2 regions of the Marinobacter sp. PE14 genome follow, and region 1 is predicted to be linked to the other one. Evidence: predicted binding sites of a transcription regulator. Region 1 holds the regulator's gene; the other holds the start of a gene.
What was found. The regulator LexA, encoded in region 1, represses DNA repair genes until DNA is damaged. The targets are predictions, from matches to a motif close to CTGTNTNNNNANACAG.

Region 1 (3,416 bases):
ACAAGTTGGCTTCGCATCCCTTACACCTCCAGAAGTTCATGCTGTTGGGCAGCCGGCACGAGCAGAACTCGCACAGCCGGGCGCCTTTTTGCCAAATTGAAACGGTCGTTTCAAGTGATTGTTTGTATTTTATTGTGAAACCTGCCCGCACAGACAGTGGAAGAAATTTGATACCGAAAATGGTAGAGTGAGAGATTAATTTTCCGGGGTTACACCCGCGCTGGGGGATTGAAGGTATTCCATGGCCTCGCAATGGCACTCACTGGTTTCTCAAAAACTCTTTCTCGCCCGCACGCTGCTTCAGCCACTCGACCGGCCCACAGCCGAGGGTCAAGAACAACGTCCCAACGAAGCGGAGCAGGCGCTGCGCCGAGAAGCCGCTATTCAGGGATCGATCGAGCTGCTTCTGCGGTCTCGAAAACTGTTGCTGGTCATGATCGCCAGGCTTTACCAGAGAAAATCAGAGGAGCCTTCAACCCTGGATGAGCTGGTCGCTCTTATCGGGCCAGAACCGAGTGAAATTGGCCGCCTGAAGGAGCTGGAGCAGCGATCAGGAAGTTGGTGGAACCATCTGGTGCAACTCGAACGCTCTCAAAGCAGACCCCCGGCGACCAAAAAAACCGTGAGCGAAGAGAACATCATTGCGGTGTCAGCCGACTCCGGCCCGGATCGATCGTCGTCCGCGTTGATGAAAACGCTGACTGCCGTCAAACATTTTGCCGATGATCTGGAAGAGCAGCACAGCGAGTGGTAAGCCACTCCAAGCTCCGGTTATTCAAATCGTATTAACTTGAAGGTTTATTGAATGTCACCATCGTTTTTTGAAATCGTGCAATTGACCAATGGCGATTACGCCCTGCGCCGCATTGATGATGACAGTGCGCCACTGGTAACAATCTCTTTTTCGGAAGAAGCCCGGGAAATGATGGAAGACCGGGATATGTCGGTTGCCAAAGCAATGATTGCCGCTGGCATTGAGGCCGTAGGCAATGTTGCCCACGATATCGACTGGGAAGATGACGAACTGGACGCCTCAGACGCCCAGCCCTCCTACACTCTGCATTGATCGGTTAACGCTGCCTGAGAACAACGCCGTGGCTATTACCCTCGGCCGAGGCTCTTTGCAGGGATTCGAAGGCAGTGCGGCCCAGTTTACGGGTCCACATAACCACCGCGTGACAGGTACCGGCACTGAGGGCTCGCTCTGCCAGGTCCTGGGCGGGATAATCCGGTGTTGAACGCAGCACCAGCAATTCGCCGGCGACAATCCCGTGCATTTTTTGCCACTTGCTGACCAGCGCCTGAGGCGGATCGATCCAGGCCAGCCAGCGCTTCTCCTGATTCAGCTGGGTCAGCATTGGCAACAGCAGCTGGAAATTTTCTACCTGACCTTCCGGCAGAATGATTTCCGTCACATTGCCACAGACTTTGGGTTCTCTGGTTTCCGGAGAGCGTCGGGCGCGAATGACGGAACGTCGCTCGCGGGCGGCGGTTGCCGGCACTGAACAGGACAGAGCATTGGGATTGTAGGCCAGATTCTGATTAAAGCTCATTTGTTCCATAATTCACCCGTTATTCAATCTATCTGAGGCTATCCGAACCGCTCAGTGCAGGTCAGAGCGGCGGATAACACCAACACCCAGACCCTCGATGAACAGCTCCTGTTCGGTCAGGTCCACTTCGATCGGTGCGAATTCTTCGTTCTCGGCAATCAGGTAGACTTTCGAACCTTCCTTACGGAAGCGTTTTACCGTGACCTCATCGCCAACCCGGGCAACAACCACCTGGCCGTTGTGAACATCCTGGGTGCTGTGAACTGCCAGCAGGTCGCCATCGAGAATACCGATATCCTTCATGCTCATGCCCCGGACCCGCAGAAGATAATCTGCAGACGGCGAAAAGAATTCCGGCTGCAGTGTGCAGTGATCCTCGATGTGCTCCTGAGCAAGTATCGGACTACCGGCTGCAACCTGACCAATAACCGGAAGACCCAGATCCTCCTCCGCCTCAGGCAAACGGATGCCGCGACTGGCTCCCGGCACCATCTCGATGGCACCTTTCCTTGCCAGAGCCCGAAGATGCTCCTCCGCGGCGTTGGCCGAACGGAAGCCCAGTTCTGCCGCGATTTCAGCACGAGTTGGCGGGTAGCCGGTCTCGTCGACGTATCGGCGTATGATATCCAGTACCTGGGACTGTCTTGCTGTCAGCTTCATCAAGCTACTCCGCTATATCGGGATCGGGCCGCTGCAAACATTTTCGTCTCGGAAGAGTTGTTCCAGCCGCCCTGTTTTTTTATACAGTAAACTGACTATATACAGTGTTTTATCCAGTGTAAAGTCAGCTCCCTGATTTTCTTGCATCTGCTTAATAATGAGGATCAACAGCGGTGTGATATGGTTAGGGCACGATTCCTCACGAACCAGGGAGCACCATGACCCAAGTCAGTGCCTGCAGGATGCCTGACATCCTAGAGACGAACGAAGGGAAGGAACGCCGGGTTGGCGTCGAGATCGAACTGTCTGGCCTGGGCTACGATGAGCTGGTTACATTGGCGGCGAAGATGCTGGAGGGCACTCCCGAACTAAAGTCACGCTATGTAACAACTTTGCAGACAGCCCTTGGCGACTTTACGGTTGAGCTTGATTCCGATCCGATCAAGGATCTTGATCTGGCGGATGAGCGCCTCCCCGAATCCATTCGTGAACTCGGTGGACAGGCGATGGATGTGATCGACGCCGCGGCCGAGCGCGTGGTACCCCTCGAGATCATAAGCCCGCCTCTGAAGTTTTCCAGCGTCGAGGTGATTGAAACTCTCGTCGACAAGCTCAGAAACGCCGGCGCCCTGGGCAGCCGCGATGCCATCTATTTTGCGTTTGGCCTGCAGCTGAATCCCGAGTTGCCCGATCTCAGCCCGAAGACCCTGGTTCGTTACTTCCAGGCGTTCGCGGCCCTGTACGAATGGCTCAAGCACCGGCATCAACTGGATGTCAGCCGCAAATTCACCACCTATATTGAACCCTGGCACGGCCGCTACACCGAGCTCCTGATGGAAGACAACTATCATCCAAACATCGGGGAGCTCATGGAGGATTACCTGGAGTTCAATCCCACCCGCAATCGCGCGCTTGACTTGCTTCCGCTGTTTGCCCACCTGGACAAGGAACGCCTGGAACGCCATGTTCAGGATCCCAGGATAAAAAGCAGGCCAACCCTGCATTACCGGTTGCCGGATTGCGACATCGACAATCCCGGCTGGCATTTCTCAACCGTGTGGAACGACTGGGTCGTTCTGGAGCAGTTGGCCAACAACCCCGACGACCTGGCCGACATGCGTCGGCTATTCCGGGAAAGGCGGAAACTGAATCTACACAACCTGACCCACAGCTGGCGGGAAACCACCGACGACTGGTTGGCCA
Region 2 (3,416 bases), on a different contig from region 1:
CATCACCTCAGTGCCGAAGATGTTTACAAGAAGCTTCTGGAGCAAGGCGATGACGTGGGGCTGGCAACAGTCTACCGGGTGCTGACGCAGTTTGAAGCAGCAGGGCTGGTACTGCGCCACAATTTTGAGGGCGGCCATGCCGTGTTTGAGATGGCCGGCGACGACCACCACGACCATATGGTGTGCACCCAGACGGGTGAGGTAATCGAGTTTGTCGACGAGATCATTGAAGAACGACAAAAGAAGATTGCCGAAGAGCACGGTTACGAAATCGTCGATCACAGCCTGATTCTGTACGTTAAGCCCATCAAGTCCTGAGCCTGGCTCAGGCAGTTTGCTGGAAGAACGAAAAAAAGGGGCGGGTTTTTGGCCCGCCCCAACAGCTCTCAGGATCGAGAGGGGTAGTGGATAGTTGCTCGCGGCTCAGTGATGGGTTGCCTGCCCCTTTGAAAACATTTCCCTGGCATGAGCGATCGTATGTTCGGTCATGTCCACGCCTCCCAGCATTCTCGCCACTTCACTGATTCTGCCCTGATCGTCCAGCGTCTCGATTTTCGAGAAGGTGGCATCTTGCTCGGTGAACTTGCTGACAAACAGGTGCTGATGACACTGAGCGGCCACTTGCGGCAGGTGGGTGACACAGAGTACCTGCCCGTTGCCGCCAAGAGTCCGTAACAGTCGGCCAACCACCTCGGCCGTGCCGCCGCCAATGCCGACATCCACTTCATCGAAGACCAGTGTGGGTGTGGTTGATGTCTGGGCAACCACCACCTGGATGGCAAGGCTGATCCGCGACAGTTCGCCGCCGGAGGCTACCTTGGCCAATGGCCGGGCCGGCTGGCCCGGGTTTGCGCTGACCAGGAATTCAATGTCTTCCAGCCCGTGGGGCGCCGGCTCCCCACCGTTGCTGCGATTCAGGTGCGTAATGAACTGCATGTTGGGCATGCTCAACTGGGCGAGCTCCGCTGCGACCCGCTGATCCAGTTCGGCGGCGGCCCTGGCACGGGCCTCTGACAGCTCCCCGGCCAGTTCATCGAAGCGTCCGCGCTGGCTGTCCAGCTCTGCGGCCAGCTGCTCCAGGCTGCCTTCGCCGCCATCCAGCTCGGCCAGCTCGGCACTGAGGCGCTGATGCAGTTCCGGTAATTCTTCCGGCGTGATCCGGTGTTTGCGGGCCATCTGGTAGATGGCGCTCAGCCGTTCTTCCACTTCCGCCAGTCTGGCTGGATCGGCCTCGTAGTCCTCGACGAAATGGCGAAGGTTGTCGCCGGCCTCACTGATCTGGATCTGGGCTTCGTTCAGCATCTGGATTGTGTCTGCCAGTGCGGGAACGTCCACCGGAAGCTGCTCAAGCTGCTGTAGTGCCTGGCGCACCAGATCCACTGCGCTGGTTTCATCTTCGGTGCAAAGCAGGGCGGCCTGATGGCTGTTGTGCAGAACCGTATCCGCCTGGCTAAGCTGCGCCTGCTCCTGTTCCAGGTTTTCCTGCTCGCCCTCCTCCAGGGCCAGACGATCCAGTTCCTCCACCTGATACCGCAAAAGCTGGAGTTTGGCCTCTGCTTCATCGGCATTTTGCTGGCGTTCGGTCAGACGCTGGCGGATCTGGTTCCAGGATTTCCAGGCTTCCCGCGTCTCAGCGGCCAGGGTCTCAACGCCAGCGAATTCGTCCACCAGCTTGCGGTGGGTTTCCTTGCGCAAAAGAGACTGGTGCTGATGCTGGCTGTGAATATCCATTAAAACACCGCCCAGTTCCTTGAGATGGTTCAAGGGGCAGGGTTGGCCATTGATGTAGGCGCGGGAGCGGCCATCCTTGCTGATGACCCGGCGGAGAATGCAATCGTTGTCGTCATCCAGCTCGTGTTCTGCCAGCCACTCGGTGGCCTCAGCAATGCCGGATACGTCGAAGGTCGCTGTGATGTCGGCGCGTTTGGCACCATGCCGGACGGCGCCGGCATCGGCTCTGCCGCCCATGGCCAGGCCCAGGGCGTCCAGCACAATAGATTTGCCGGCGCCGGTCTCGCCGGTCAATGCGGTCATGCCCTTGTTGAACTGGAGTTCCACCCGTTCAGCGATGGCGTAATTGGAAACCGTAAGTTGAGTCAGCATGCAGATAACCTCCGCGTTTTTCCTGAGACCGGCAAAACACTGTGAATGTATACAGTGACTGTGAATATATACAGGGTTTTTGCTGTTTGCAAACCTGTGGCAGGGATTTTCTTCAGGATTGCAGGCATTGGTGGTTGAAACCTGGAGAGCGGGCCCCATATCCGTTCGCAACGACATTTTCCGGCTCGCCGGGGCCGGAACCCATGTTTAGCCGGCCACTGACCGCGGGCCGCTTTAGATCAAGCAGGAGTAGCCATGAGCACTGACGAGAACCGGAACGAGCACGAGGAACTGAACGAAGCCCTCGAGGCTGCAAAAGAGGAAGCCCAGTCTGCTGAAGGTGAGGCTGGCGACAGCGAAACCTCCGAAGTGGAAGCACTCCAGGCTCAGGTTCAGGAATTCCAGGAGCAGATGTTGCGCTCCCAGGCGGAGATGCAGAATGTGCGCCGTCGAGCGGAGATTGATGTGGAAAAAGCCCACAAGTTCGCCCTGGAAAAGTTCGTCAAAGAGCTGTTGCCCGTTGCGGACAGCCTGGAGAAGGCGGTCGAGAGCACCGAGGGTCACGAGGGCTCGGGCGAGGCGGTTGCCTCCATCCGCGAAGGCGTTGAAATGACCCTGAGTCTGTTCATGTCCAGCCTGAAGAAATTCAATGTTGAGCAGATCAACCCGGTAGGCGAACCGTTCGATCCTCAGCATCACGAAGCCATGTCCATGGTTCCTGCGCCAGATGCAGAGCCGAACAGCGTGGTAGCCGTGGTGCAGAAGGGGTATCTGCTGAATGGCCGCGTGGTGCGGCCGGCCATGGTGGTGGTCGCGAAAGCGGAAGATGCACCAAAAATTGATGAGCAGGCTTGAAAAGCCGATTAAAGCGCCAATATAGCCAGTAAATAGCGAAAGCGGAGGCAAATGGCCTCCTGGAAAGCATTCAGAAGAATTGGAGTGACTCAATGAGCAAGATTATCGGTATCGATCTGGGAACCACAAACTCTTGTGTAGCCATCATGGATGGCGACAAGGTGAAGGTAATTGAAAACGCGGAGGGTGATCGTACCACCCCGTCCATCATCGCCTATACAGACGATGGTGAGACCCTGGTTGGTCAGTCAGCTAAGCGCCAGGCAGTAACCAACCCGAACAACACCCTGTACGCCATCAAGCGTCTGATCGGTCGTCGGTTTGAGGACGACGTGGTTCAGAAAGACATCAAGATGGTGCCGTACAAGATCGCCAAAGCAGATAACGGCGACGCCTGGGTGGAAGTAAAGGGTGAGAAAATGGCTCCCCCGCAGGTTTCTGCGGAAATCATCAAGAAG

Region 2: the regulator LexA is predicted to act here: its motif matches at 2,162-2,177, upstream of recN (DNA repair protein RecN).

Annotation. Positions count from the first base shown of each region.
Region 1 covers NZ_JBQXNY010000001.1:876,285-879,700, reverse strand. The annotation lists gene ACWJ62_RS04205 (DUF1329 domain-containing protein) at 1-17, opposite strand, end outside; gene ACWJ62_RS04200 (DUF6586 family protein) at 242-754, shown strand; gene ACWJ62_RS04195 (hypothetical protein) at 806-1,066, shown strand; gene ACWJ62_RS04190 (cell division inhibitor SulA) at 1,071-1,562, opposite strand; gene lexA (transcriptional repressor LexA) at 1,605-2,216, opposite strand; gene ACWJ62_RS04180 (amidoligase family protein) at 2,432-3,416, shown strand, end outside.
Region 2 covers NZ_JBQXNY010000008.1:5,127-8,542, reverse strand. The annotation lists gene fur (ferric iron uptake transcriptional regulator) at 1-318, shown strand, start outside; gene recN (DNA repair protein RecN) at 424-2,103, opposite strand; gene grpE (nucleotide exchange factor GrpE) at 2,359-2,958, shown strand; gene dnaK (molecular chaperone DnaK) at 3,051-3,416, shown strand, end outside.